DNA from 3 places in the Streptomyces sp. B15 genome. Region 1 is predicted to be linked to each of the others. Evidence: riboswitches for the same ligand, from Rfam matches in the RefSeq annotation. Region 1 holds a riboswitch; each other region holds the start of a gene.
The links. A riboswitch is a leader RNA that binds a small molecule or an ion and turns the genes downstream of it on or off. The one in region 1 is predicted to bind cobalamin.

Region 2: another riboswitch for cobalamin. It lies ahead of KBY19_RS20885 (CbtB-domain containing protein); the one in region 1 lies ahead of KBY19_RS16480 (hypothetical protein).
Region 3: another riboswitch for cobalamin. It lies ahead of KBY19_RS21505 (prenyltransferase/squalene oxidase repeat-containing protein); the one in region 1 lies ahead of KBY19_RS16480 (hypothetical protein).

The regions. Positions count from the first base shown of each region.
Region 1 covers NZ_JAGPXJ010000031.1:33,025-42,455, forward strand. Annotated here, with positions in the region: gene KBY19_RS36515 (germacradienol/geosmin synthase) at 1-1,569, opposite strand, end outside; gene KBY19_RS16470 (hypothetical protein) at 1,732-2,463, shown strand; tRNA gene KBY19_RS16475 (tRNA-OTHER) at 2,649-2,722, shown strand; cobalamin riboswitch at 2,886-3,067, shown strand; gene KBY19_RS16480 (hypothetical protein) at 3,134-3,355, shown strand; gene KBY19_RS16485 (ABC transporter substrate-binding protein) at 3,501-4,508, shown strand; gene KBY19_RS16490 (iron ABC transporter permease) at 4,513-5,538, shown strand; gene KBY19_RS16495 (ABC transporter ATP-binding protein) at 5,553-6,344, shown strand; gene KBY19_RS16500 ((2Fe-2S)-binding protein) at 6,328-7,164, shown strand; gene thrS (threonine--tRNA ligase) at 7,240-8,466, opposite strand; gene KBY19_RS16510 (hypothetical protein) at 8,723-9,094, opposite strand; gene KBY19_RS16515 (DUF5685 family protein) at 9,248-9,431, shown strand, end outside.
Region 2 covers NZ_JAGPXJ010000047.1:13,084-22,514, forward strand. Annotated here, with positions in the region: gene KBY19_RS20870 (glycosyltransferase family 2 protein) at 1-780, shown strand, start outside; gene KBY19_RS20875 (kelch motif-containing protein) at 777-2,798, shown strand; gene KBY19_RS20880 (glycoside hydrolase family 6 protein) at 2,932-3,999, opposite strand; cobalamin riboswitch at 4,184-4,324, shown strand; gene KBY19_RS20885 (CbtB-domain containing protein) at 4,357-4,584, shown strand; gene KBY19_RS20890 (CbtA family protein) at 4,605-5,444, shown strand; gene KBY19_RS20895 (HAD-IIA family hydrolase) at 5,822-6,601, opposite strand; gene KBY19_RS20900 (Gfo/Idh/MocA family oxidoreductase) at 6,827-7,903, shown strand; gene KBY19_RS20905 (fumarylacetoacetate hydrolase family protein) at 7,917-8,786, opposite strand; gene KBY19_RS20910 (DUF445 domain-containing protein) at 8,905-9,431, opposite strand, start outside.
Region 3 covers NZ_JAGPXJ010000049.1:106-9,536, forward strand. Annotated here, with positions in the region: partial or broken gene KBY19_RS21500 (hypothetical protein) at 1-122, opposite strand, end outside; gene KBY19_RS21505 (prenyltransferase/squalene oxidase repeat-containing protein) at 248-1,588, opposite strand; cobalamin riboswitch at 1,751-1,885, opposite strand; gene KBY19_RS21510 (MBL fold metallo-hydrolase) at 2,003-3,244, opposite strand; gene KBY19_RS21515 (aldehyde dehydrogenase) at 3,405-4,883, shown strand; gene KBY19_RS21520 (ferredoxin) at 4,979-5,212, shown strand; gene KBY19_RS21525 (LLM class flavin-dependent oxidoreductase) at 5,302-6,291, shown strand; gene KBY19_RS21530 (DUF2891 domain-containing protein) at 6,374-7,534, opposite strand; gene pcp (pyroglutamyl-peptidase I) at 7,627-8,307, opposite strand; gene KBY19_RS21540 (DUF979 domain-containing protein) at 8,332-9,300, opposite strand; gene KBY19_RS21545 (DUF969 domain-containing protein) at 9,297-9,431, opposite strand, start outside.

The DNA of each region.
Region 1 (9,431 bases):
GCTCATCGGGCCCGCCGTCCGCACCCACAGATCGGCCAGTGAGCGCTCCAGCGGACTCGTCGGCGGCGGGGGTGGTTCGCCGTCGACGGGCATGAACAACGACAGCCGCCGGGTGCACGCCTTGGCACCCGCCAGATCGCGGGTGCGGCCGAAGCGGACCGGATAGTAGTCGTCGCCCCAGGTGCCCCAGGCCAGCCAGGCGGAGGCCAGATCGAGTTCGTCGGCCGTCGCGTCCGGGTGCAGACCGGCGGCGCACAGCGGCAGGTCGTTGTCCCGCATCAGCTCCTCGTCCCACACCCGGCCGCCGGGCACGTCCGGCTGCGGCTCCAGCAGCCCCATCGCACGCGCCCACTCGACCACCCGCTCCCGGGCGCCGCCCAGGTGCGGACTGAGCCGGTGCTCGAAGGGCATCTCGAAGTCGGGCAGCAGCGAGGGCCCGGTGCGCTCATGCGGTACGTGGCTGAAGGAACGGGTACGCCGCACCTGCGCCCGGGTGTGCGGGCGCAGTACTTCGGCGGCCGAGGTGCCGATACCGGCCGGGACGAACGGCAGCCGCACCGGTCCGGCCGCGTCGGCTCCCCCGCCGTTCATATAGCGGCTGGAGCGCATGTGCCACTCGTGACCACCGGACTGCCAGTCCTGCAGCCCCTTGGCGTAGGCGGCGATATCGGCGCAGGCGGCCGGATCCAGGCCCTCCTCGACGCAGAGCGCGGGCACTTCGGCCAGTGCGGTGTGCTCGAACTGCTGAAGGCGCGAGGTGAGCAGGTCGTTGACGGCGTCGGCCGCCTCCTGGGTGGTGCACTCCAGGAACGTCTCCAGGACGAGCACGCCGTTGGACAGCTCGCCCTCCTCCCGCGTCTCCCGCTCGTAGGAGAACAGGTCGTTGCGCAGATGGACCGCGTCGGAGAAGGTGTCGCGCAGTACGCACAGCGGGCGGGAGCCGGCCACCGACGCGGGTACCTCGGCGTGTGCCGCGAACTCCACCAGCCCGGCCGACCACGGCGCGCCGCCGACCTTGCGCCGCATCTCGATGTACTCGACCGGGTTCGGCACCCGCCCGATGTTGATGTTGGACAGCTCCCACAGCGACTCGTTGAGCAGGTTCTCGGTGCTGACGGCGAATCGCGCGCGCCAGTCGGCCGACATCGAGGGGACCGTCCTGGCCCACAGGTCGGCCAGCCCCGCCTCGACGGGGTTGGTGGGCGGGGGGACGGTCGCGGAGTCGGCCAACGGCATGAACAGCGGCAGCCGGTCCAGATACGCCTTGCCGCCCGCCCGGTCCTGGGTGCGCTTGAACATCTCCAGGAAGTGGTCGTCGAAGAAGAAGACCCACACGTACCAGTCGGTGACCAGCTCCAGGTCCTCGGCGGTGGCGTCGGGGTGGGTGTAGGCGCACAGCAGCGCGTAGTCGTGCGCGTCCAGGTCGGCCGTCTCCCAGACCCCGGACCCCTCCAGCATCCCCATCTGCCGTGCCCACTGCCGGGAATGGGCCCGCGCCTGGTCGACGTGCGGGTTGAGACGGGCGGGGTAGGGCACGTAGAAGTCGGGCAGTTCGAAGGGTTGCGACAACGTCTTGGTATCCCCACAGCTCGTCGAATCGGTGCTGCCTTTGCCTACCCGGGGCAGAGCGATGAGCATCCTTTTTCACCCGGACGTGGGACCCGCCCTGTTACCGAGCTGTCGAACAAAATCCGTGGTGCGGGGCGATGTTGGGCTGCTAGGTTCGCGATCGTGGCGAAGCTGAATCAGATCATCGCAGTGGAGAAGGGCGTCAAGTCCAAGGTGGCCCAGGACCTGGCGCAGGCGCAGCACGGGCTGACGAAGCCGCAGATGCTGGCCGGGATCTCGCGTACGTACCAGCCCAAGGACGAAGAGGGCGAGCAGCTTCCGCCGGAGTCGACGCGGGTCCAGGTCAAGGCCGAGGATGTGCTGAAGGAAACGGCGAAGATCCTGACCCGGCTGTTCGATGTGACGGCGACGAAGGACTGGGCGAACCTCACGGCTCGCGCGGATGTCGTCGTCGACGGACGCACGGTCCTGTCCCAGGTGCCGGTCTCCTATCTGCTGTTCCTGGAGAAGCAGTTGGGCGAGCTCGGCTCGTTCCTGCGGAAGCTGCCGGTGCTGGACGGCGCCGAGGCGTGGGAGAAGGACCCCTCCACGGACTGGTGGAAGACCGAGCAGGTCCGCACCGTCCGCACCAAGAAGGTGCCGCGCAACCATGTGAAGGCGGAGGCCACGGAGAAGCACCCGGCCCAGGTCGAGGTCTACTACGAGGACATCCCGGTCGGTTACTGGACCACGGTCAAGTACTCCGGCGCCCTGCCCGCCCGGCGGATCAACGAACTGCTGGAGCGACTGGACAAACTGGCCGCGGCGGTGAAGTTCGCCCGCGAGGAGGCCAACGGGACCGAGGTGAGCGACCAGCGCGTCGGGGACGCCGTCTTCGGCTACCTGTTCGCCTGAGGCGCGAAGGCGCCGGTGCCGGCGCCGGCACAACAACCGAAGACTCCCCGGGCCGGGGTTTCGACGACTTCGGCCCGGGGTGCGCCAGGAGCGCAAAGCTGAAGCTGAAGCTGATGTGTGAACCCCCGGCGGCCCTGCCAGAGCCAGGGTGCCGGTCAAACTCAACCTCTCGCTCCACGCTCAGCATCGCCGTTCATCGTCCGGCAACCGGGGCGGTGACGACCTCGAGACGCCGGTTCGAACCCGGCCGGCGGTTCCACATGCCGCCGTGGTGGAGTGGCTCCACGCGAGGACATCGCCGAACGATCCGCCCATGAACCGCTGGGACGTGCGAACGAACGGCACCCAGGACCCCGGGGCCGGGCAAAGCCCCGGGGTCCCTTTTGTCACCTCTCCCCCGTTCCTGCCGTCTGCCGCCCGCGTGGTACGTTGCAGCCGCCAGTCAAACCCTTGAACGGGTCAGGGAATCCGGTGTGAATCCGGAGCTGACGCGCAGCGGTGTGGGACTGGGGCGTGCACGAGGCCACTGGGGACCTCCTCCCTGGGAAGGCGCACGCTCCCACAGTCCCGAGCCCGAAGACCTGCTGGCACCCGCGCCCGGACAGCCCCGGGCGTGGTGGCACGCCGGGCCCCGCGACTGGGCCTTACGACGGAGAAGGATCAGCTGGCCATGCGCCGACCGCGCCGTATCCACGCACATGTGCCGGGCCTCGCCCTGGCACTCGTCCTGGGCACCGCCGGCTGCGGTGCCCACTCCACGACCAAGGCCTCCGGCGCGGGAGCGGCCCCCGGCCGCCCCCGGCAGCACCCCGAAGTGCCGCAGCCGACCGACGGCTGCCCCGCGCCCGAGAAGGCAGCACGCCCTCCGCGTGAGCCCGGGCTCGCCAAGTGAGGCCGGAACACGGTGCCAAGGCCGTCGTCCCCGGCAGCGGGGCCGCACCCCGCCCCACCGGGGCCGCCCCCGTGCCCCCCGACCGTGGCGAGGTGCACGGGGTGCGGCTCGTGCCCGCCGACGACGATGTCTTGAGGAGACACCCATGACCTGTCCGGGACCGGCCGCGCCGCGCCGCACCCGCCGCGCGGCGCTCGCCTCGCTGCTGCTGATATCCCTCACCGCCTGTGCGGGCGGCGCCGGCGGTGAGGGCACGAAGACCGGCAGCTCCGCGAAGGGGTTTCCGTACACGGTCGACAACTGCGGGGTGAAGACCACCTTCACCGAGCCGCCCCGGCGCGCTGTGACCATGAACCAGCACGTCACCGAGATCCTGCTGGCACTCGGCCTCCAGAACCGGATGGCCGGCACCGCTTTCCTCGACGACCGGATCCTGCCCCGCTACGAGAAGGCGTACCGCGGCATCAAGGTGCTGGCCAAGAAGTACCCGTCCAAGGAGACGCTGCTGGCCGCCAACCCGGACTTCGTCTACGGCGGTTACGCCAGCGCCTTCGACAAGACGGAGGGCCGGGAGCGCGCGGCCCTGGTGGACAGCGGCATCAAGACCCGCCTCAACGTGGAGGACTGCACCAAGGACGTCGGCATCGCCACCCTGCACCGGGAGATCCGCGAGATCGGCCGCACCTTCGGCGTACCCGACCGCGCCGAGGCACTGATCAAGAAGCAGGACCGGCAGCTGGCGGACACCGCCGAGCGGCTGAAGGGGGTCGAGCGCACCCCGGTGTTCGTCTACGACAGCGGTGAGAGCGCCGCCTTCACGGCGGGAGGTACGGGCATCGGCAACGAGATCCTGCGCCGGGCCGGTGGCCGCAACGTCTTCGCGGATGTCGACAAGAACTTCGCCGACGTCTCCTGGGAAAAGGTCGTGCAGCGCAAGCCCGAGGTCGTGGTGATCTACGACTACGGCGGCACGACCGTCGCCCAGAAGAAGAAACGGCTGCTGAACGACCCGGCACTGGCCGACGTGCCGGCCATCGAGCACAAGCGCTTCGCCGTGCTGCCGCTCTCCTCGGCCGTCCTGGGGCCGCGTGTACCGGACGCGGTGGACGAGCTGGCCCACCAGCTGCACCCGGACCGCGACGGCGCGGAGTAGCACCGTGCCCATCGGTTCGCGAACGCGGTGCACGCTGGTGGCCACGGCGCTCGTCACCGTACTCGTCGCCGGGGCGCTGGCCGGGCTGGCGCTGGGCTCGGCGCGCATTCCCCTGGGGGAGGTGCTGGCGGCGCTGACGGGCCGCTCGCAGCCGGGTCCGTTCGCCACGATCGTGCTGGATGTGCGGCTGCCGCGGGTGCTGCTGGCGGCGGTCGTGGGAGCGGGACTCGCCCTGGTCGGCACGGTGTTGCAGGCCCTGGTGCGCAACCCGCTGGCGGACCCGTATCTGCTGGGCATCTCCTCCGGCGCCTCCACGGGTGCCGTCGTGGTCGTCGTGCTCGGCGTCGGCGCGCTCTCGATGCAGATGGGCGCCTTCGCCGGGGCGATGCTCGCGCTCGTCGTCGTGTACACGATGGCGCGGCGCGGCGGAACGTCGGCGACCCTGACGACGGGACGGCTGGTACTGGCGGGAGTGGCGGTGCAATACGTGCTGTCCGCGCTGACGAGCCTGCTGCTGGTGACCTCCGCGGAGAAGGAGCATCTGCGGGCCATTCTCTTCTGGACCCTGGGCGGTCTGGGCCAGGCCCGGTGGCACACCCTGCCGCTGCCCGCACTGGTGCTGGCCGCCGGTCTCCTCCTGCTGCTGGCGCTGGCCAGGCCGCTGGACCTGCTGCTGGCCGGGGAGGAGGGCGCCATGGTGCTCGGCCTGGACACCGGGCGCTTCCGCGCGGCGGTGTTCGTCCTGGCGTCCCTGGTGACGGCGGTGCTGGTGACGGTGAGCGGCGCGATCGGCTTCGTCGGGCTGATGGTGCCGCACGCCGCCCGGATGGCGGTCGGCGCCGGCCACCGCGCGCTGCTGCCGGTCGCGGCACTGGGCGGGGCGGCGTTCCTCGTCCTGGCGGACCTGGCGGCACGTACCGTCGCCGCGCCCGAGGAGATCCCGGTCGGCGTGCTGACGGCGCTCACCGGCGGGCCGTTCTTCCTGTGGATGCTGCGGCGTTCGCAGCGCACCGAGGGGGTTGCCGGGTGAGCGGGGCGTGCGCGCTGCGCGCCGAGGAGGTGTCCTACGAGGTGGCCGGGGGGCGCGCCCTGCTCGACGGGGTGACGCTGGAGGCCGTGCCCGGCGAGACTGTCGGTGTGGTGGGCCCCAACGGCAGCGGCAAGACCACGCTGCTGCGGTGCGTCTACGGGACGCTGCGGCCCACCGGCGGGCGGATCACTCTCGACGGCGACGACACGGCGGCGCTGAGCGTCAAGGCGCGGGCCCGCCGGGTGGCGGCCGTACCGCAGGACGCGGGCGGCGGATTCGGGCTGACCGTACGGCAGGTGGTGGCGATGGGCCGCTCCCCGCACAAGCGGTTCTGGGAGGGCGACACGGCGCAGGACGCCGCGCGGGTCGCCACCGCGCTGGAGCGGACGGGTGCCGCGGAGCTGGCCGGGCGTCCCTTCGACGAGCTGTCCGGAGGTGAGCGGCAGCGGGTGGTGGTGGCACGCGCCCTGGTGCAGGAGCCCGCGCTGCTCGTGCTGGACGAACCGACCAACCACCTGGATGTGCGCTACCAGTGGGAGCTGCTGGCGCTGGTGCGGAACCTGCCCGCCACCGGCCTGCTGGCCCTGCACGACCTCAACCTCGCCGCGTACTTCTGCGACCGGCTGTACGTACTGGAGGCAGGGCGGGTAGTGGCGCACGGGACGCCGGAAGAGGTGCTGACCCCGGCGCTGTTCGCCCAGGTGTACGGGGTACGGGCCGAGGTGGGCGTCCACCCGGAGACCGGCGCCCCGACCGTGGTGTACCTGCCGCCGAAGAAGGGGGTGCGGGATGAGCGGTCCGCATGAGCGGGAACCGGAACCCGAGCACGAGCCGCTGGAGGAGTTGACGGCGCTGACCGCCCTCACGGATCTCGCCTCGGCGTACGGCCCGCGCTACCACATGCTGCCGGGTGACCCACCCGCCGCCGACCAGGAGGCGGACGGGTGGCTGGCCGCCGACCGCCTCCCGGACCCGGACTCCGCCGAGCTGCGGCGACTGCTGAGCGCCGAATGGGAGGGCAGCGGACATCGCACGGCGCACGCGGCCGCGCTCACTTCGATCGCCGTGTACGCGGGGCGGGTGACGGCGGCCGCGATGCTCGGCTGGGTGCTCGACGGCCGTGTATGGGACGTACGGCCGCACAACGTGCTGGTGCGGCCGGGCCGTCACGGCATCGCGGGCGTGCGGCTACGGGTGCCGCGCCTGCTCGCGGCCCCCGCCGAGGACCGCGGGGCCACGCTGGCCGCCCTCCACGAGGCCGTGCTCGACACCCATCTGCTGCCGCTCGCCGCCGCGCTGCACCGCGCCACCCGTGCCGGACTGCGGCAGTTGCACGGCGGAGTGGCCCACGGCTGCGCCACCGCGTTGAGTTCCGCCGGGCTGAGCGCCGCCGCGCCCCGCCCCGTCGGCGAACTGGCCCGGAGCTGGGCCGAGTTCGTCGGCCCGCGCCCCGAGCTGGCCCGGCTCGGCGAGCTGGCCGAGGTCACCCGCACCGACGGCACCGGACGGCTGTGCTATCTGCGCAACACCTGCTGCCTCTACTACACCAGCGCGGAGGCGGTCCGCTGCGCGAGCTGCTGCCTGACGCCACGCGCCGACCGGCTGCTGAGCTACGCGGCACGCTGAGCCCGCACACCGCCGGGCGCCGACGGCTCTCCGGCGGGGCACCGGCGGCTCCCAGCGGGGCACCGGCGGCTCCGCTCACCACAGCTCGGTGCTGTGGCCTGCGACGAGTGCGCGGACGCGGGCGAGCACCTCCTCGGCGGGGAGCGAGCCGAGGCGACGACCGTCGCGCAGCCGCAGCGCGAGCCGGTCGTCGGCGGCCTCCCGCGGGCCGATCACCGCCTGGTACGGCACCAGACGCGCTTCCCGTACCCGCGCACCCAGACTGCCGCGTTCCGGTGCCGACGCCGCAGCCCGCAAACCGGCGTCCGCACAGCGCCGCACGAACGCCTCGGCCTCGGGAACCTCCGCCTCGGACACCGGGAGCACGGTGAGCTGGGTGGGAGCCAGCCATGCCGGGAACGCACCGCCGTGTACCTCGATCAGCTGGGCCACGGCACGCTCGACGCTGCCGATCACGGCCCGGTGCACCATGACGGGCCGGTGCTTGCTGCCGTCCGCGCCGATGTAGTGCAGATCGAACCGCTCGGGCTGGTGGAGGTCGACCTGGACGGTCGAGAGGGTCGCTTCCCTGCCCGCCGCGTCGGCGAGCTGCACATCGATCTTCGGCCCGTAGAAGGCGGCCTCGCCCTCGACCGCCTCGTACGGCAGCCCGGACCCGTCCAGCGCCTCGGTCAGCAGTGCGGTGGCCTGCCGCCATTTGTCGGGTGCCGCCACGTACTTGCCGTCCGGGGCCGGGAGGGACAGCCGGTAGCGGGCGGCCTCGATACCGAGCGCCCGGTAGGCGGCACGGAGCAGCTCGAGCGCGGCCCGCGCCTCGGCGGCCACCTGGTCGAGGGTGCAGAAGATGTGCGCGTCGTTGAGCTGGATGGCCCGCACCCGGGTCAGTCCGCCGAGCACGCCCGAGCGCTCGGACCGGTACATGGCACCCAGCTCCGCCATCCGCAGCGGCAGCTCGCGGTAACTGTGCGAGCGGGACCGGTAGATGACCGCGTGGTGCGGGCACAGACTGGGCCTCAGCACGAGCTGTTCGCCGCCCGGCGCCTCCAGGGGAGGGAACATGTCGTCGGCGTAGTGCGCCCAGTGCCCGGACAGTTCGTACAACTCCCGCTTCCCGAGCACGGGCGAGTACACGTGCTGGTAGCCCGCCCGGCGCTCCGCGTCGCGGACGTACTCCTCCAGCGCGTGCCGGACGGTGGCCCCGTCCGGCAGCCAGTACGGCAGACCGGCCCCGATCAGCGGGTCGGTGCCGAAGAGGCCCAGCTCGCGGCCGAGCGAGCGGTGGTCGTGGTGGGCGGCGGTCATATGGTTCTCCCTCTCGGACGCGGGCGGGCGCCTCAGGGAGCGGACGACGAAGCCCCGGGCGCTCGGCCCGGGGCTTCGGTGATACGTCAGGTATACGTCGATCAGCGCGCCGGGACCGGATCCGGCGTCGTCGTCCTGGCACTGCGTACGGCGCGCTGCTGCATGGCAGGGAACGTAGCAGAGGGGCGGAAGCGCGTCGCGGGGTTTTCCGCGCCCGGGTGCCCACTCACCCACAGGGAGCGGGTCCGCTCCCGCCTCAGGGAGCGGCCGAGGAGGGCAGCCACCGCCGGACGGCCTCGGCGACCTCGTCGATACGGCCGTTGAAGGCGATGGCGGCACCGGGAGCGTGCCGGTGGACCAGATTGACGACCTGCTCGAAGAAGGTCAGTTCGCCCTTCACCCGGATACCGCCGCCGATGACCACGACGTCCCAGTCGCGCTCGCCCAGCGCGGCCACGAAGACGGACTCGGACCCGGCCGGGTCGTCGGCGGCGACCTGGACCAAGGACACCTCGACGGACTGCTCCCGGAGGCGGGCCAGTTGCTGGTCGAGGGTCGCGAGCAGGGAGTCCCCGTCCACGTCCGGAACCGTGTACGGGTCGAAGCCGAGAACGAGGACAGCAGCCATGCCCCCAAGGACGCGGCAGAGCCCCGGCACGTTGCCTCTCACAGGCCCCGCACACTGCCCTCACGGGCCCCCGACGGTGCCGGCCTGGGCGGTGGATAACATCGCCGCACTGCACGGAGCACGTCAGCAGTCGAGTCATGTACGGGGGAGCTCGTGTTCGGAATCGTCAGGCCCTGCAGGCACCGGCTGTCCGAGGGACTCAGGACCGAGTGGATGGCGCATCTGTGCGGGCTCTGCCTCGCACTGCGGGGCGACCACGGCCAGTTCGCCAGGGTGGCGACGAACTACGACGGGCTGCTCGTCTCCGTACTGACCGACGCCCAGACCGGCACGGCCG
Region 2 (9,431 bases), on a different contig from region 1:
CAACTGCGCTGGTCGCGCGGCACCTACGAGACGATCCTGGGGCAGTACTGGCGCGGCCTGGGCTCCATGCCGCCCGGCAAGCTGTTCAACTACACCCTGCTGATGCTCTTCTACCCGGCCTCGGCGCTCAACTGGATCCTGGCCGCGCTGTCCTGCGCGCTCTTCCTCGGCATGGGCGCCTCCGGCGTGCAGATCGACCCCACCATCTGGATGGCGCTGTACGGCAACGCCACCGCGCTCCAGATCGGGCTGTACATCTGGAACCGGCGGCACAACGTCTCCCCGCACGAGCCCGAGGGCTCCGGCGGGCTGGCCGGCATGCTGATGTCCGCGCTGTCCGCGCCGATCTACGCGCGCTCCCTCTTCGACACCGTGCTGCGCCGCAAGAGCAAGTTCGTCGTCACGCCCAAGGGTGACTCGGCGAGCCCGGACACCCTCTTCGGCACCTTCCGGGTGCACCTGTTCTTCATCGCGGTCTTCGCCGGCTCGCTCGTCGGCTCCCTCTTCCTGGGCCACGACCATCCGGCGATGCTCACCTGGGCTGCGCTCGCGCTGCTGATCACGGCGGCGCCGATCGTCGGCTGGCGCGCCACCGTCCGGGCCGAGAAGCGGCGCCGCACGGCGCGCAGAGGCCGCCGCAGGAGTCGGCACGGCGCACCGCCGCAGCCCCCGGCCACGGCGGAAGCCCCGGCCGGGACCGCGACGCCCGCCCCGCCGTCGGCGTACGCGCCCGGCCGACAGTATGTGAACCAGAGCGTCCTTGGGGGACAGGAACGATGACAACCCGACGGAGCCGTCGCCGCGCCGCGAGCGCCAAGAAGCGGCGGGCCCGGCGCATAGCCATCGGTACGGCGGTCGTCGCGCTCATCGCCGGGTTCAACGGCCCGGCGCTGTACGGCTTCGCCTCGAAGCAATACCACGAGTACGAGATCAACCGGCCCGAGTACAAGGCGGAGAAGGGCCACTGGCAGATCGTCGACATTCCCGAGAAGTACCGGATCAACACCATCCACGCGGCACTGCTGCACACCGGCAAGGTGCTGCTGGTGGCGGGCTCGGGCAACGACGCGAAGAACTTCAAGGCCAAGAGCTTCCGCACCGTGCTGTGGGACCCGGCGAAGAACACCTTCAAGAACATCCCCACCCCCAACGACCTGTTCTGCTCGGGGCACAACCAGCTTCCCGACGGCAAGCTGCTGGTCGCGGGCGGCACCCAGCGCTACGAGACGCTCCAGGGCGATGTGAAGAAGGCCGGCGGGCTGATGTTCGTCTACAACGAGAACCCCGACCGGTCCAAGATGATCAAGAAGGGGACGCGCTTTACCGGCCGCAGGACGGGCAAGACGTTCGTCGCCCAGCGCAGCGTCAACCTGCCGCCCGCGAAGAAGGTCAAGGACCCGGAGACCGGCGAGGTCGCCACCGTGCACAGCGTCACCCGGCTGTACGCGGAGGCCGCCGAGGAGGGCCGCGAGCACCAGACGGGCACCGAGGACAAGTACACGGTCAGCGGTCTGGGTGGGGCGTGGAAGCACGACGTCTACGGCATCGCCCAGAAGATGTCCTTCGACAAGAAGGACTTCCAGGGGATCAAGGACGCCTACGAGTTCGATCCGGTGGCCGAGCGCTACATCACCGTCGACCCGATGCACGAGGCCCGCTGGTACCCCACCCAGCTCACCCTCCAGGACGGCAGGGTGATGTCCGTCTCCGGGCTCGACGACATCGGCCAGGTCGTCCCCGGCAAGAACGAGATCTACAACCCGAAGACGAAGAAGTGGCACTACATGCCCGAGACCCGCTTCTTCCCCACCTACCCCGGGCTGCACCTGATCGGCGAGAACCGGGTCTTCTACAGCGGCACCACCGCCGGGTACGGACCGGCCGACAAGGGCCGCACGCCCGGCATCTGGAACCTGGAGACGAACAAGTTCACCAAGATCCCCGGGATGAGCGACCCGGACGTGCTGGAGACGGCGATGTCGGTACCGCTGCCGCCCACCCAGTCGCGGAAGTTCATCGTCGAGGGCGGCGGCGGGGTCGGCGAGTCCGACAAGACCACGGACAAGACCCGCATCGTGGACCTGTCCTCCGACACCCCCCGCTTCCGCGACGGCCCCAGGCTCTACGACAAGGTCCGCTACCCCAGCAGCGTGATCCTGCCGAACGACACCGTGCTGACGACGAACGGCTCGGGCCGGTACCGGGGCAAGAGCGACAGCAATGTGCTCAAGGCCGCGCTCTACGACCCGAAGACCAACAAGTTCAAGGAGGCCGCCGCGCCCTTGGTCGGCCGCAACTACCACTCCGGCGGGCTGCTGCTGCCGGACGGCCGGGTGATGACCTTCGGCTCGGACTCGCTGTACGCGGACAAGGCCAACACCAAGCCAGGGGAGTTCGACCAGCGCATCGAGATCTACACGCCGCCCTACCTGCACAAGGGGAAACCCCAGCCGCAGTTGCGGCTCGCCGAAGGCAACCCGGAGAAGCTGAGGCCCGGCTCCCGGCTCTCCCTCGAGAGCAAGGACGCCACCTCGCTGAAGCGGCTGCGGCTGGTGCGACCCGGCTCCTTCACACACGTGACGAACGTGGAGCAGTCGTCCGTCGCGCTGAAGATGAAGCGGTCCGCCGATGGAACGGTGACCACCACCATTCCGGACGATCCGTCCCTGGTCACGCCCGGCTGGTGGATGGTCTTCGGCGTGGACGGGGACGGCGTACCCTCGAAGGCCCAGTGGGTCCATGTGGGCATCGACCCCGACGCGGCGCACGCCCCCATCACCACGGGCGACCCGAAGTAGGGGTCCCGCCCCGTCAGGCGCGCGGGGAACTGCTCCCCCAGCCTTCGGCCGGGAGATGCCCCCACAGCCACAACGCACCCCTGGCCTGCAACGGACAGCCAGGGGCACCCCCTGGTCAGCCGCCTGTCACGGCTCACCCCTTCGTGTTGCGGGCCAGTTCCAGGGCGTAGGACGGCCACCACGTGCCCGGCGCGGGGCCGCCGCGGCACTGGCCGTCCGACTCGCCCGGCCGTTTGATCCACAGATAGGCGTCCACCTTGTCGTGTCCTGTCCGGGTGGTGGGCGCCTCGCCCAGCGCCCGGCCGGGCGGGTTGCACCAGCGCTCGTCCCCGCTGCCGCGCAGCGGCCCGTTGCCGTTCCGGCTGGTGTCGACGACGAAGTGCTTGCCGTCGACCATCGAGGACAGCCGCTTGCCGTAGGCGACGTTCGAGGCGGTGGTCTGGAAGTTGGAGACGTTCAGCGCGAACCCGTCGGCCTTGCCGATCCCCGCCCGGCGGAGGGGCTCGACCAGCGCGCCCGGGTCGCGGACCCAGTCCGGGTTTCCGGCGTCCAGGTAGACCGTCGTGCCGGGGAGCCCCTTGAGCCGGGTGACGGCGTCGTGCAGCAGCCGGTAGCGCTCCTCGCGCAGCTGGGGCGCGGCGCACGCGCCGGAGACGGTGTGGGCCAGTGCGTCCGGCTCCACGATCACCGTGGCGGTGCGCTTCCCGATGCCTGCCACGACGCCGTCCAGCCAAGCGCGGTAGGCCGCCGCGTCCTTCGCGCCGCCCTTGCTGTACTGCCCGCAGTCCCGCTGCGGCACGTTGTAGAGGACGAGCAGCGCGCCCCGGTCCGCGGCGGCCGCGGCCTTGGTGACGCGGGCGGTGTGGCCGCGGGGGTCGGCCGAGTCGATCCACTCGGCCACCGGCTGCTCGGCGATCTTCTTCAGCTGTGCGGCCCGCGCCGACTTGCCGTCCTCGGCGTAGGCACGCGCCTGCCGTGCGGCGTTCCCCGCGGGGTCGACCCAGTACGGGGCCACGGACTCGGGGCGCTGCCGCACGGTGGGACCCGCCTGCGGGTCACCGTCGTCCGCGCCGCCACCCGACGAGCAGCCGGCCAGCAACAGGGCTCCCGCCACCGCGCTCCCGGCGACGCCCCGGGCGCGGGCGCATATCGCGCGCGCGGTACGCGGGCGCCGGGCGCCGCTACTGGCGCTGCCGTACATCCACTCCCCCTCGGCTGTACTCCGGCCATCGACCGAACCGTCGGCCGGCCGCCGACCGGACCGCTGACGGGCCACAACGTCGCCCCATCGTGTCACAACGCCCGGTTCGCACGGCCGAGTTCCGCACCCGGTGCGACGGGGAGTGTGACGGGGACCTTGTTGACAGTGGTCATGACAGGCTGGGAGCCTCCGGAACGGCACACTTTCATATCGAGGCGACAGTGCTCAGGAACCCGGTGCGACTCCGGGACGGTCCCGCCACTGTGTCCGCAACCGCCCCGGCGGCCGCGGAAGTCAGGAACTGATCTGTCGCTTCTCCACCGATGGGGCGTGGAAACCCCAGGAGGAGGCACGCGGATGTCCCAGCACACCCTCGGCACGACCGTCGCACCCGAGAGCGCCGCCGCACACCCGGCGACCGTCAGGGCCCGCGACTGGCTCATCGTCGCCGCCGCCGCGATCGTCGCGCTGATCGCCCTGTACGCCGTCTTCGTCGACAACGGCAACCTCGTCTCGGCAACCGGCTCCTATCTGCACGAGTTCTCGCACGACGGCCGTCATCTGTTCGGCGCCCCCTGCCACTGACCGATCGGGGGTCGCTCGTCATGTCCGTCTCCGCACAACCAACTCCCTATCCCCTGCTGCCCCTGCTCGGCCGCGGCCTCGCGGCCGGCGGGATCGCGGGGCTGGCGTCCGGGCTGTTCTCACTGCTGCTGGCCGAGCCCTTGATGGACCGGGCCATCCGGCTGGAGGAGAAACGCTCGGCAGCCGAAGCCGCCACCGCGCACGCGGGCGCCTCCCACTCGGGGCACAGCCATGCCGCCGAGGCCGAGGAGCTCTTCAGCCGGGGCACCCAGCACCTCGGACTGGTGGTCACCGCCGTGGTGGCCGGTCTGGCGATCGGCGTGTTCTTCACGCTCGCCCACGTGTCGTCCCCCAGCCTTCGGCCGGGAGGTGCCCCCAACCGCTCGGCGCCCCGGGACGACGGCCGCGGCTGGCAGCGCTCCATGGGCCTGGCCGGCGCCGGGTTCCTCGCGCTGTCCCTGCTTCCGGCGCTGCGCTACCCCGCCAACCCGCCGGGGGTCGGCGACGGTGGCACCGTCACCGAGCGGCAGGGCCTGTGGCTGGCCGCGCTGGTCATCGGCGTACTCGGAACGGTGCTGGCACACCAGGTCCACCAGCGGCTCGGGCAGGCCGGGCACGGGCTGCCCGTGCGTCAGTCGGGCGCCGCGGCAGCCGTTGTCGCCACCTTGGCCGCGCTCTTCCTGCTGCCGGACAACCCGGACACGGTCCCGGTGCCCGCCACCTTGCTGTGGGACTTCCGGATGCTCTCGCTGGGCGGACAGGTGGTCCTGTGGGGCGTACTGGGTGCCGTCTTCGCGGCCCCGTCCCTGCGCCGGCAGCGGTCCGCCCCCCGCGAGCAGTCCGCCGCTCCCACTGCCTGACCCCGGCCGGCTGCCGCTGCGGGGGCGGCGGCCCCCGCAGCGGGACGCTTCGTGGCGGAGCCCTCCGCGGCGAGGCCGCCGGCCCGGGAGACGTCCCCCAGCAGCGGGCCGCCCCCGGCCGCACCGGACGCGCCGGAGTCCGGAGCGCACAGCCACACCACCACCATCAGCAGGACCCACCCCGCCCCGACGGCCGGCCGCCAACGGCCCGCCCCGCTGCGGACCGGCGTCGCGGGTGCGGGGACGTGCGGCATGGCGGAGACCTCCGGGGCATCGGTCCGATGCCATAGACGCTCCGCCCGGGGGTGCCGCTCCGCATCCGCAGAGCACGGCCCTCTACTCCGCACGGCGGCCCCTGCAGGGCAAGGAAGTCGTCCTCAGACCCGGTCGACGAGGTCCGCGATCGAATCGACGACGCTGGAGGGGCGGTAGGGGTACCGCTCGACCTCGTCGGGCCGGGTCAGACCCGTCAGCACCAGGAAGGTCTCCAGTCCGGCTTCCATACCCGCGCGCACATCGGTGTCCATCCGGTCACCGATCATCGCGCTGGTCTCGGAGTGCGCGCCGATCGCGTTCAGCCCGGCGCGCATCATCAGCGGGTTGGGCTTGCCGACGAAGTAGGGGTGCTGGCCCGTGGCCTTGGTGATGAGGGCGGCGACCGAGCCGGTGGCGGGCAGCGCGCCCTCGGCCGAGGGTCCGGTCTCGTCGGGGTTGGTGGCGATGAAGCGGGCACCGTCGTTGATCAGCCGGATGGCCCGGGTCAGCGCCTCGAAGCTGTAGGTGCGGGTCTCACCGAGGACCACGTAGTCGGGGTCGGCGTCGGACAGGACGTACCCGATGTCGTGCAGGGCCGTCGTCAGCCCGGCCTCCCCGATGACGTAGGCGGTGCCGCCGGGGCGCTGGTCGTCCAGGAACTGCGCGGTGGCCAGCGCGGAGGTCCAGATGTTCTCCGTCGGCACGCTCAGTCCGATACGGGACAGCCGGGCGTGCAGGTCCCGGGGGGTGTACATCGAGTTGTTGGTGAGCACCAGGAACGGCCGCCCCGACTCCTTGAGCCGCTTGATGAACGAGTCGGCGCCGGGGACGGGGATCCCCTCGTGCATCAGCACACCGTCCATGTCGGTGAGCCAGGACTCGATGGGCTTGCGCTCTGCCACGGATGGACTCCTGCCAGGTCGTGGTGGTCCGGCCGGCGGGGACGTGCGCGCGTGAGCCGAGCACGAACCGGCCGCCGCGCTCAGCGTAACGGCAGCGACCGGTGCCGGTCAGCCGAGGCGTACGCCGTCGAGTACCCGGGGCGTACGCCGTCGAGTACCCGGGGCCGGGGTACGGAGGCGGGTGCGGTGCGTGCTCCCGCCGGAAGGCTTTGCAAGGGTGGGGGCATGAACCGCATGGACACCACCGTCACGCCGCTCCGCGTCGGGCTGCTCGGCTTCGGCCTGGCCGGATCGGTCTTTCACGCCCCGCTGATCGCCACCACACCGGGGCTCGCGCTGGACACCGTGGTCACCTCCGACCCGGAGCGCCGGAAGCAGGCACGGGCGGCAGGCGGCCCGGACGGCGAGGTGCGGACGGTCGCGTCGGCGGACGAGCTGTTCGCGGACGCGGACAGGTTCGACCTGGTGGTGATCGCCACCCCCAACCGCACCCACGTGCCCCTCGCGCACCGCGCACTGGACGCGGGGCTGCCGGTCGTGGTCGACAAGCCGCTGGCGCCCACCGCCGAGCAGGCCCGCGAGCTGGCGGCGAAGGCCGAGTCGCGGGGCCTGCTGCTGGCGCCGTTCCAGAACCGCCGCTGGGACAACGACTTCCTCACCCTGCGCTCGCTGCTGGGCCAGGACGCGCTGGGCGAGGTGTTCCGCTTCGAGTCGCGCTTCGAGCGCTGGCGGCCCCGGCTCAAGGGCGGCTGGCGCGAGTCGGGCGACCCCGAAGAGGTGGGCGGACTCCTCTACGACCTGGGCAGCCATCTGGTCGACCAGGCGCTGACCCTCTTCGGCCCGGCCGCCTCCGTCTACGCGGAGTCGGATGTACGGCGCGCGGGTGCCGAGGCGGACGACGACACCTTCATCGCCATCACCCACGAGACCGGCGTCCGCTCCCATCTGTGGATGAGCGCCACCGCCGCCCAGCTCGGCCCGCGCTTCAGGGTGCTGGGCAGCAGGGCCGCGTATGTGAAGTACGGCCTCGACCCGCAGGAGAACGCGCTGCGCGCGGGCGCGCGCCCCGCCGAGGGGGCGCCCTGGGGTGTGGAGCCCCAGGGCGCGTGGGGCACGCTCGGCGCCCAGGACGCCCCCGACGAGCTGCGTGAGGTGCCCACGCTGGACGGCGACTACCCCGCGTTCTACGACGCGATCGCCGCCGCCCTGCACGACGGCACCCCGCCGCCGGTCACCGCCCATGAGGCGGCGGCCACCCTCCAGGTGCTGGAGGCGGCCCGCTCTTTCACGCACGGCGCCTGACGCTGCGCAGTCGTTACGCCGACTTCATGACCTGGCGTTGGCGGCCGAGCCCCTCGATCTCCAGTTCCACGACGTCGCCGGCGCGAAGGTACGGCTTGGGCTCGGCCATACCCATGGCGACACCGGCCGGGGTGCCGGTGGAGACCACGTCGCCCGGATACAGCGTCATGAAGTGGCTGAGGTAGCGCACCACTTCGGCGACGGAGAAGATCTGGTCCGCCGTGCTGCCGTCCTGCCGCAGTTGCCCGTTGACCCACAGGCGCATCTCCAGCGCCTGTGGGTCGGGCACCTCGTCGGCCGTCACCAGCCACGGGCCCAGCGGGTTGAAGGTCTCGCAGTTCTTGCCCTTGTCCCACTGGCCGCCGCGCTCGATCTGGAAGGCCCGCTCGGACACGTCGTTGCCGACGGTGTACCCGGCGACGTGGGCGAGTGCCTCCTCGTGGGAGTCCAGACAGCGGGCGGTGCGGCCGATGACGACGGCCAGTTCGACCTCCCAGTCGGTCTTCTCGCTGCCGCGCGGGATCAGCACCGTGTCGTGGGGGCCGACGACGGTGTCGGGCGCCTTCATGAAGACGATGGGCTCCTCGGGCACCGCTGCCCCGGTCTCCCGGGCGTGGTCGTGGAAGTTCAGCCCGATGCACACGATCTTTCCGATCCGGGCCAGCGGCGGCCCGATCCGCGCTCCTTCCGGCTCGGCCGCCGCCGCCATCCCGGGCAGTCTCCCGGCGGCGGCCGCCGCACGCACCCTGTCGAGCGCGGCGGGGTCCGCGAGCAGGCCGGGGTCGATGTCCGCAACGATCCCCGACAGGTCGCGCAGGGTGTTGTCCTCGTCCAGCAGCGCGGGGCGCTCGGCTCCCGCAGGTCCGACGCGGAGCAGTTTCACGTCGCTCTCCCTCCCAGGCGAATCAGCTGATCCTCCAAGAGGGCGTTCAGAACCACAAGAGAGAGTTCACGTACTGGACCGTAGCTTCCGTGTCACGGAAACACTGGCCCACGCGGATCTACACCCCGAACAGCCGGGCCACCGTGTAGATGGCCAGCCCGGCCAGCGAGCCGACGACCGTACCGTTGATCCGGATGAACTGCAGATCCCGGCCGATATGGGCCTCGATCTTCTTCGAGGTGTGCTCGGCGTCCCAGCCGGCGACCGTCTCCGAGATCAGCGAGGTGATCTCCTCCCGGTAGGTGGTCACCAGATGTACGGCGGCGCCCTCGATCCAGCCGTCCACCTTCGACCGCAGCCGCCCGTCGGCGGCCAGCCGGTTGCCCAGCGACAGCAGCGCGGCCCGGGCCCGGACCCGCAGTTCGCTGCGCTCGTCCTCGGCGGCGGCCACCAGCATGGCCCGCACGGCGCCCCACACCGAGGCGATCAGGTCCTGCACCTCGCCGCGGGCCAGCGTCTCGTTCTTCAGCCGCTCCACCCGGGCGCGGGTGTCCGGGTCGCTTTGCAGGTCGGCGGCGAAGTCGGTCAGAAAGCGGTCCACGGCGCCGCGCGCGGGGTGATCGGGCATGTCCCGCATCTCGGTGA
Region 3 (9,431 bases), on a different contig from region 1:
GCACCCGCGCCCGTACCGGCGGCGGGGTGCTGGGGAGCAGTCGCGCTCGCCGTGGCGGCCGGGAGTGCGGCCGGCGAGGCGAGCGCCGTGACCGCCATGAGGGCGACGACCGGCAGGCGCACGCCCCGCCACCCCGCGACTGCCCCTGCCTTCGCCCCCGCCCCTGCCCTGGGCCTGGGCCTGGGCCTGGGCCTGGGCCGGGGCAGGAGCGGCTCCGGCGCGGTGGCGCCGTGCGCCGTCCGGGCCGTCACAGCTGCTGCCTCTTGCGGCGACCGCTGAGCAGGATGCCGAAGCCGGCGCCGATGGCGAGACCGACCAGGATGAAGGCCCAGACGGGGATGGTGGTGCCGTCGTCCTTCTTGTCGGAGGAGGAGTCCGCGTCGTCCGACGGCATCTTTGCGGGCTTCGGGCCGGTGTCGCCGAGGCGGGAGAGGAGATCGGTCCCGCCGAGCTTCGTGGGGTCGCCGCCGGCGGCGCGGGAGGCGAGCATGAGGGAGCTGATGGCGGCCGGGTCGTTCTTGGCCTTGTCCCACTTGTTCACGTTGTCCGCGAGCCACGTCAGGGAGGACCTGGCCGGCTTCCGGTGGCCGCCGGCCGCCAGCGCGACGACGGCGTCCGCGGTGTTCGCGTAGTCGGGCTGCTTCTTCGTGTCGCCCGGAGTCACGGAGCTGAAGTGGCCGCCGTTCTTCTTCAGCGTCGCGGCCAGATAGGCCGCGCCCGCACCCGCCGCTTGCTTGCGGCCGCCCGGAACGCCCTTCTTGTCTCCCTCGTCGGCGTCCGCGTCGGCGTCGGTGCCCGCGTCCGAGGCGCACTTCAGTGGTGTGACCGGCTTGTCCTTGGCGTCCTTGGACAGCGGTTCGGGCAGCGCGCCTTCGCCCAGCGCGGCGAGGGAGGCGGCCGCGGTGGCGTCGTCGTTCGGGGCGAGCTCGCCCTTCTTGTCCGGTTGGTAGGCGAAGGCGCCCTGCTGGCCGGGGGCGTTCTCGATGCCCTTCGCGCCGCAGGTGAGCTGGAAGGACAGCAGCGCGTCGTAGGGAGACCTGCCGCCCTGGGCGGTGGCCTTCTCCGGGTTCCGGCCCGCCGCGTGCAGGGCGCCGATGGCCAGCGAGGTCGAATTGGCGTCCGAGGCGGCGCGCGGGGCGCTGCCCCAGCCGCCGTCCTTGTTCTGGACCGAGGTCAGCCACTCCAGGGCCTCCCGCACCGCGTCGCTCCGGCCGCCGACTGCGGCGAGGGCCTGCACGGCGAGGGCGGTCGCGTTGGTGTCCGAGGGAGTGGCGTCCGGGTCGCATTTCTTGCCGGCGTCGGCGCGGTAGGCGGTGAACGAGCCGTCGGCGCACTGCTGGCCGGCCAGCCAGTCGACGGCCTTCTTCGCGGGGACGGCACCGGCGCCGTCCAGCGCCAGCAGCGCCATCGACTGCCGCCACACCCCGTCGTACTTCGGGTCGGCCGTTCCGTAGAGCCCGTCCGGCAGCTCGGACGGCTTCTCGGCGGCATGGGGCGCGGTTGCGGCGGCGGATGCCACGGGTGCGGCTGTCGCGCACAGCACGGTGGCGGCGGCGAGGACCGTGGCGCGGCGGCGGCGCGGTGACATTGCGAGTGCCTTTCGGTGACGGAAGCGGACCGCAGCCGGGCACGGCCGCCCCGCCGAGGGGGCTCGCGACTTCGCGGCCCCGCACCGCGGCGCACCGGGCTCGGCTCCGTATACCTCGACGGGCCGGTGGCCTGGTTCGGCCACAGGAGCCCACCTCCGCCCGGGTGCTCCGGCTCGCGGCCGGTCACCTGCGCGCATACGCCGGGTCGTGGAGGACGACCCGCGGCCGGCGTACGGCGACGGGGTGACGGACCGCTCACGGTTGCGGGTCAGCGCCGGATTCGCACCGGCTTCCCCCGGTCGGAGGCGTTGTCTGGCTGTCGGCCACTGTAGCCGGACGGGCCACCGGGTCGTTCCGTCGGGCCGGTCCCGCTTCGTCCGACTCCAGATCGCGGTGGCCGTGCGGCAGGGGTCTCAGCCGGTGGCGCGGTAGGTGACCGGGGTGCTGCCGGGGACGGCCTCGGCCCGGCCGAGCTTGACCAGATGGCGCAGATGGGCCTCGGCCTCGGCCACGGCGATGTTGCGGGAGCTGAACGGGATCTCCCCCCAGGGGCGGTTCCAACGCATCGTCTCGGCGAGCTGCCAGGGGGTGAGGTCGCGCTCCGAGAGCAGTGCTCTCAGACCGGAGAGGCGCTCCGCATGGTGAGCGGTGAGCTCGTCGACCCGGGCCTGCGCGTCCGTGAAGGCGTACTGGTGTGCGGGCAGCACCTCGGCGGGCCGCAGCCTGGCTATCCGTTCGAGGGAGTCGAGATAGTCGCCGAGTGGATCGGTGCTCTCGTCGCTGTCCGGGTCCTCGTACAGTCCGATGTGCGGGCTGATCGTGGGCAGCAGATGGTCCCCGGAGAACAGCCGCCCTCCCCGGCCCGGCCCACCCGGACGGCCCCGACCACCCGAGTTGCCAGGGTCGCCGGAGCCGGAGCCGGAGCGGGCCGGGTTGCCCGGGTGCTGCTCCTCCAGGTGCAGGCACACGTGCCCCGGGGTGTGTCCCGGGGTCCAGACGGCGCGCAGCCGCCGTCCCGGCAGGGCCAGCAGCTCGTTCGGCTCGATCTCGCGGTCGGGAAGTGCGGCCCGCGCACCGGGCAGTGCTCCACCCCTGCCCTCCGCGAGGGCCGTGCGCAGCGGCGCCGTATGGGTCTCGGGGGCGCCGGCCGCCGCGAGTTTCTCGGCGAGGTAGCCGAGCCACTGGCCACGGTCCGAACGGCGGGTGCGGCGCACGACGGCGGTGTCCGCCGCGTGCATGGCGATCCAGGCGCCGGACTCCTCCCGTACCCGCGCCGAGAGTCCGTGGTGGTCCGGATGGTGGTGGGTGACCAGTACGCCGTGCAGCGCTCGGACGGAGGTGCCGCAGGCGGTGAGCCCGTCGGCGAGGGTCTGCCAGGAGGTGGGGTCGTCCCAGCCGGTGTCGATCAGCACGGGCCCCGCGTCCGTCTCGATCACATGGACGAGGGTGTGGCCGAGGGGATTGTCCGGGATGGGTACGGGGATGCTCCAGATTCCGCCCCCGTGATCGGTGACCCGGGGCCCGCGCGGGGCTGCCCGCGATCCGGCGTCCACCCGCGGTCCCCCGTCGTCGACCCGCGGTCCCTCGGCGTGCACCCGCGGTCCCTCGGCCTCGCCCCCCGGCCCCTCGTCGTCGGCCTGCGGTCCGTTCGTCATGGCGACGGCTCCCCCCGGTTCGGTGCGCGGGCGTGGCGGCCTGCGGGCCGGCAGAGGCATTGTTCCCTAGAACTAGAACTGGTACTAGTTCTGATGCGCTGTCAGGAGAGTGTCAGGTGTCACACCGACGGGTGGGGCGGAGAGGGAGGGCACGGGCATGATGGACAACCCCAGCGGAACCGGCGGCGGAATCGCGTACGCCGATCACCGGCAGCTCTACATCGGCGGGACCTTCACCGACCCGGCCGGCGGCGAGGCCATCGAGGTGGTCTCGCCGCACACCGAGCAGCCCATCGGGCGTGTCCCGCACGCCTCGCGCGAGGACGTCGACCGCGCCGTACGCGCGGCACGCGAGTCCTTCGACTCCGGGGTGTGGGCGCAGCGCCCGCTGGCCGAACGGATCGAGACGGTCACCCGCATCAAGGACGCCTTCGCCGTGCGCAGCGAGGAGATCGCCAAGGTCATCAGCGCCCAGAACGGCACCCCGTACACCTCGGCCGTCATGGTCCAGTCCCTCGCCGCGATGATGGTCTGGGACACCGCGGTCAAGATCGCCGCCCACTTCCGCCACGAGGAGCGCCGGGCCGGGGTGCTCGGTCCGCTGCTGGTGCGCCGGGAGCCGGTGGGGGTGGTGGCGGCCGTGGTGCCGTGGAACGTGCCCCAGTTCACCGCCGCCGCCAAACTGGCCCCCGCGCTGCTGGCCGGCTGCTCGGCGATTTTGAAGGTCTCGCCGGAGACCCCGCTGGACGCCTATCTGCTGGCCGAGATCGCCGACGAGGCCGGGCTGCCCCCGGGTGTGCTGTCGATCCTGCCGGCCGATCGCGAGGTGAGCGAGTATCTCGTGGGGCACCCCGGCGTCGACAAGGTGTCCTTCACCGGCTCCGTGGCCGCGGGCAAGCGGGTCATGGAGGTGGCCTCCCGCAATCTGACCCGGGTCACCCTGGAGTTGGGCGGCAAGTCGGCCGCAGTCATCCTGCCCGACGCCGATCTGGAAGCGGCGGTCGCGGGCATCACCCCGTTCGCCTGGATGATCAACGGCCAGGCGTGTGTGGCCCAGACCCGGATCCTCGCGCCGCGCAGCCGCTACGACGAGATCGCCGAGCGCTTCAAGGCCGCCGCCGACGGACTGCGGGTCGGCGATCCGCTGGATCCCGCCACCGAGGTCGGTCCGCTGGTCGCCGAACGCCAGCGTCGACGCTGCCTCGACTACATCGCCCTCGGCCAGGAGGAGGGCGCCAAGGTCCTCGCGGGCGGCGGCAGGCCGGAGTCCATGCCCACCGGCTGGTATGTCGAACCCACCCTTTTCGGGGACGTCGACAACGCCATGCGGATCGCCCGTGAGGAGATCTTCGGCCCCGTCATCTGCCTGCTGCCGTACGAGGACGAGGAGGAGGCGGTCCGTATCGCCAACGACTCCGACTACGGGCTCTCCGGCAGCGTATGGACGGCCGACACCGAACGCGGCATCGACATCGCCCGCCGTGTACGCACCGGCACCTACTCCGTCAACACCTTCAGCCTCGACATGCTCGGTCCGTTCGGCGGCTACAAGAACTCCGGTATCGGCCGGGAGTTCGGGCCCGAGGGATACGCCGAGTATCTGGAGCACAAGATGATCCACCTGCCCGCGGAAGCGTGAGTTCCCGGGAAGCGAGGGGCAGGAGTCACCGGACCGAAGACGATACGCAACGGGCCGACGGACGGCTGGGCACCGGCCCGGGATGAGGAGAGCCGATGGCTGACCGCTGGCACGTCGAGGTGGACCGGGACCTGTGTATCGGGTCGGGGATGTGCGTGGGCGGGGCGCCCGAGGAGTTCCGGCTGGATGCCGCCCGCCGGTCCCACCCCGTGGCTCCCGACCGCGAGCCTTCCGAAGAGGTGCTGGACGCCGCCGAGAGCTGCCCCGTCGAGGCCATCTCCATCACCCTGGCGGAGACGGGGGAGCCGGTCTTCCCACCGGAGGACTGACCGGACGGGAGGGGCGGGAAGCGGGACGAGGCCGGATCGGGCCGGTATTCCGTTGCCCGGAGCCGGAACGCCGGGGTAGGAACAGCCGCATGACATCTTTCGGTGCTGACAACGCTCTCGGTGCTGTTTTCCGGCCTCAGCTGCCTCCCGAACGGCTGCGGAGCGTGGTCCGCGCCGCCGACGAGGCGGGGCTGGAGCAGCTGTGGCTGTGGGAGGACTGCTTCTTGGAGAGCGGCATCGCCACGGCCGCCGCCGCCCTCGCCTGGTCCGAACGGCTCCGGGTGGGCGTGGGCCTGCTGCCGGTCCCGCTGCGGAACGTCGCGCTGACCACGATGGAGACCGCGACACTGCGCCGTCTCTTCCCCGGCCGGTTCGCGGTGGGCCTCGGTCACGGCGTACAGGACTGGATGGGTCAGGTCGGCGCACGCGTCGACTCGCCCGTCACCCTGCTGCGCGAACACCTCGACACCATGCGGGCGTTGCTGCGCGGTGAACGGGTCACGGTCGAGGGGCGCTACGTCAAGCTGGACGGGGTCGCCCTCGACTGGCCGCCGCCCGCCCGGACATCCGAAGCGGCCCCGGTGAAGGCCCCGCCAACAGCACCCGCGACAGCACCGGCGACGGACCTCGCGTCGGGCCCCGTGTCGGCCGCCGCCTCGGACACGGCGGTGCTCGCGGGTGCGCGCGGACCGCGTTCGCTGCGGCTCAGCGGCGAGGCGGCCGACGGCACGGTGCTGGACAGCAACACCACTTTCGCTGGTATCCGCCGCGCGCGGCAGCTCATCGACGAGGGACGGGCGGCGGCCGGACGCACCGACCGCCATGAGGTCGTCCACTACCTCAGCACCGCCACGGGGCCCGACGCCGCAGGCCGGTTGCGCGCCGAACTCCTCCGCGAGGGGCACGACCCCGCCACCGGGCCGGGCGTCGCCGGAGACGCGGCGGCCGTGGCCGAAGCGGTCGGGCAGGCCCTCGACGCGGGCGCCGACACGGTCGTCCTCCAGCCCACGGCGGACGAACCCGATCCGGAGTCGTTCGTCCGCTTCGCCGCCCTGGAGGTCCGCCCCCTGCTGCGGTGAACCCGCACCCGCCCCACCGACCGATGGCCCCCGCCCACCGACCGGCGGCCCCCGCCCACCGGTCGGCGGTCCCGCCGCCCGGTCAGCCGGTGGTTCCGCCGCCCAGGGCGAGCGTGGCGAACGTCGCGAGCCAGTGGTCCGTGGTGAAGTCGCCCGAGGTGGCCGACGGCAGTCCCGCCGCCAGGTTGGCCTCGGCCGCCCCGGCCAGGGTGGCGGCGCGCGGGTCGCCGGACGGGAGCGCGGCGGCGATGCCGCGCAGGGCGGCGGCCCGGCTGAGACAGAGGCCGAGCAGGTGCCCGAGCTGTGGATCGGTCGGGTCCGAGACCTGCGGCGGCGGAAGGAATTCCCGCCCGGAGGCGTGGTTCAGCTCGGGCAGGAAGCGCTCCAGCCATGTGGCGAACTCGCCCTGCGGCAGCACCCGGCGCACCGCGTCCGCCTCGCAGAGCAGCGGCGAGAGGAAGTCCTGCCCGGAGGGCTCCCAGCGGGTGGCGGCCCCGTGGTCGGGGACGTACCACTCACGGATCTTCTCCGCCAGCGGCGCCAGCAGCCGCTGTTGGCCGGCCCTCTCGGCGCTGTCGAGCAGCAGCCCGAGCGCGAAGGCGCTGTTGGCGTGCGTACCGTGCCGTACGGGATAGGTCGCCTTCGGCAGCCAGGCCAGCACCAGTTCGGCCACGGCCTCCGCGGCGGGTGACAGGGCGGCACGCCACCGCCGTCCCGCTTCGAGAGCACCGCTTCCGTACGCGAACGCTGCTCCCTGCGCTCGGTGCTCCGAGTGCGGAGCACCGCTCTCGCCCCCCGGCCCCGCTCCCTCACCCCGCCGCTCCGAAACCAGAGCAGCGCTCTCGCTTGTGAGCGCCAGTAGCCAGGCCCAGCCGTAGGGGCGTTCGAAGGAGGGGTGGTTTTGGAGATAGGTGGCCTCGGTCGCGAGGGCCTCCGGGGTCAGATGGGCGTCCAGCGCCCGCACCACGGCCGCGCGCCCCTCTCTGCCCTGTGCGCCGTTCTCGATGTGCCAAGGGATTCGCAGCAGCCGCATGAGCAGCCAGTGCATATGGACGGAGGAGTGCCAGTCGTAGGCGCCGTAGAAGGCGGGGTGGAGCACGCGGGGTGGGACGAGCTCGTGGGGACCGGCGAGCAGATGCGCGGGAGCGTTCGGGTACTCACGGGTGACGTTGGCGACGGCCACCTCCGCGAACTGCTCCGCGTACCGGGCCAACACCGCCTCGTCATGGCTCCGCGGGGGCACCGGCGCCTCCCCTCCGGGCGCCGGCGCCCCCGCGTTCCCTGCCCCCGCGTTCCCTGCCCCCGCGTCTCCTGCCTCCGCGTCCCGTGCTGTGCTCAATGTGTGGCCCCTCCGGGTTCGCGGATGTCGGTGGTGGTGCGGGCGGCGGCCGTCAGGAGAGCGCCCAGTCCGCGTACGGCGTCGGGTACGGACAGCGAGGGCGGCGCCGGGTTCCGGGTCGCGACCTGCGCGGGGGAGTACGGCACGTGCACGAAGCCGCCCCGCACCCGGGGGTGTTCGGTGGCGAGCAGGTGGGCGAGGCCGTAGAAGACGTGGTTGCAGACGAAGGTACCGGCCGTCTGGGAGACGGAGGCGGGCACCCCGGCGGCACGGACCGCGGCGGCGCACGCCTTGATGGGCAGCGTGCTGAAGTACGCGGCCGGGCCGCCGGGGACGACGGGTTCGTCCACGGGCTGCCGGCCCGCGTTGTCGGGTATGCGGGCGTCGTCCACGTTGATGGCGACGCGCTCGACGGTGAGGTCGGCGCGTCCGCCTGCCTGTCCCAGGCAGACCACCAGCCGCAGGTCGTCTCCGGCGGCGTCCACGGCGGTGCGCAGCTCGTCGAGCGCCGTACCGAAGACGCAGCTCAGCTGTACCGCGCTGATGTCGAGTCCGGCCGGGGGCTGGGTGGCGAGGAGTTCGGCGGCCTGCCAGGACGGGTTGACCTCGGCGCCGTCGAACGGTGCGAACCCGGTGACCAGCACCTTGACGGAAGAGACGGAAGAGACGGAAGACATGGGTGTTCGGCTCCGCTCGGCCCGCTAGAAGGCGAAGAGATAGATGATGAGGATGTTGCAGGCCAGCATGGCGCCGGCGGTCGGCGCCTGGGCCTTGATCGGCCCGTACTGGTCCTTGAGCTCCAGCAGGGCGGCCGGTACGAGGTTGAAGTTGGCCGCCATGGGGGTGCACAGCGTGCCGCAGAATCCGGCGAGCATGCCGACGGCGAGCACGGCGGCCGGGTTGCCGTTCATCTGCTCGATCAGCACCGGCCAGCCGACGGCCGCGGTCATGACGGGGAAGGCCGCGAAGGCGTTGCCCATGATCATGGTGAAGACGGCCATGCCCACGCAGTACACGGCCACGGCGGCCAGCTTCTGCCCGTCGGGCAGCACCGATTCGGTGACCTTCCGGACCTGGTCGCCGACGCCGGCGGCCTGGAATATCGCCCCCAGCACGGCCAGCAGCTGCGGCAGCAGCAGGGCCCAGCCCATGGACTCCAGCAGTCCGCGTCCGGCGTGCAGCGGTACGCTCGCGCGGCGTTCGCGCAGCACCCACATGCCCACGCCCAGTGCCACGATGGCGCCCAGGCCGAGGCCGAGGATGGTCTCGCTGCCCTCCTCCAGTAGCGGCCGGCCGCCGATCTTCCACTTGTCGGCGACCACCGCGCACACCATGGCGATCAGTGGAATGGTCAGCGCCGGGATGAACAGCTTGCCGCCGAAGCGGGCGGCGAGCCGGGCGCGTTCGCTCTCACTGGTGGTGTCGGGCCTGCCCTTGCCGGTGAGGTTGAAGCCGCCGAGGCAGATGAGGGCCAGGACGGCCACGCCCAGCGGTTCGGAGGGCAGGGACTTGTCGTTGACCCCGGTGCTGTAGAAGAAGCACAGGCCCAGCAGCCCCCAGAAGGCGGCGGTGCCGAGCCGTTTGGGGTTGGTGCGGTCGAAGACCATCTGCGCCGCCATGGCGAGGAAGACGGCACCGACGAGCCAGAAGAACCACTCGGACTTGATCACTTGGCGGCCCCGCCTTCCTCGCTGCGGTCCAGCGCGTCTTCCCGCTCGACGGCCATCTGCGCGTTCGCGGTGACCAGTTCGCGCTCCAGCGTGCGGTCCAGCCGCAGCAGCCGGCCGCCGTGGATGAAGAA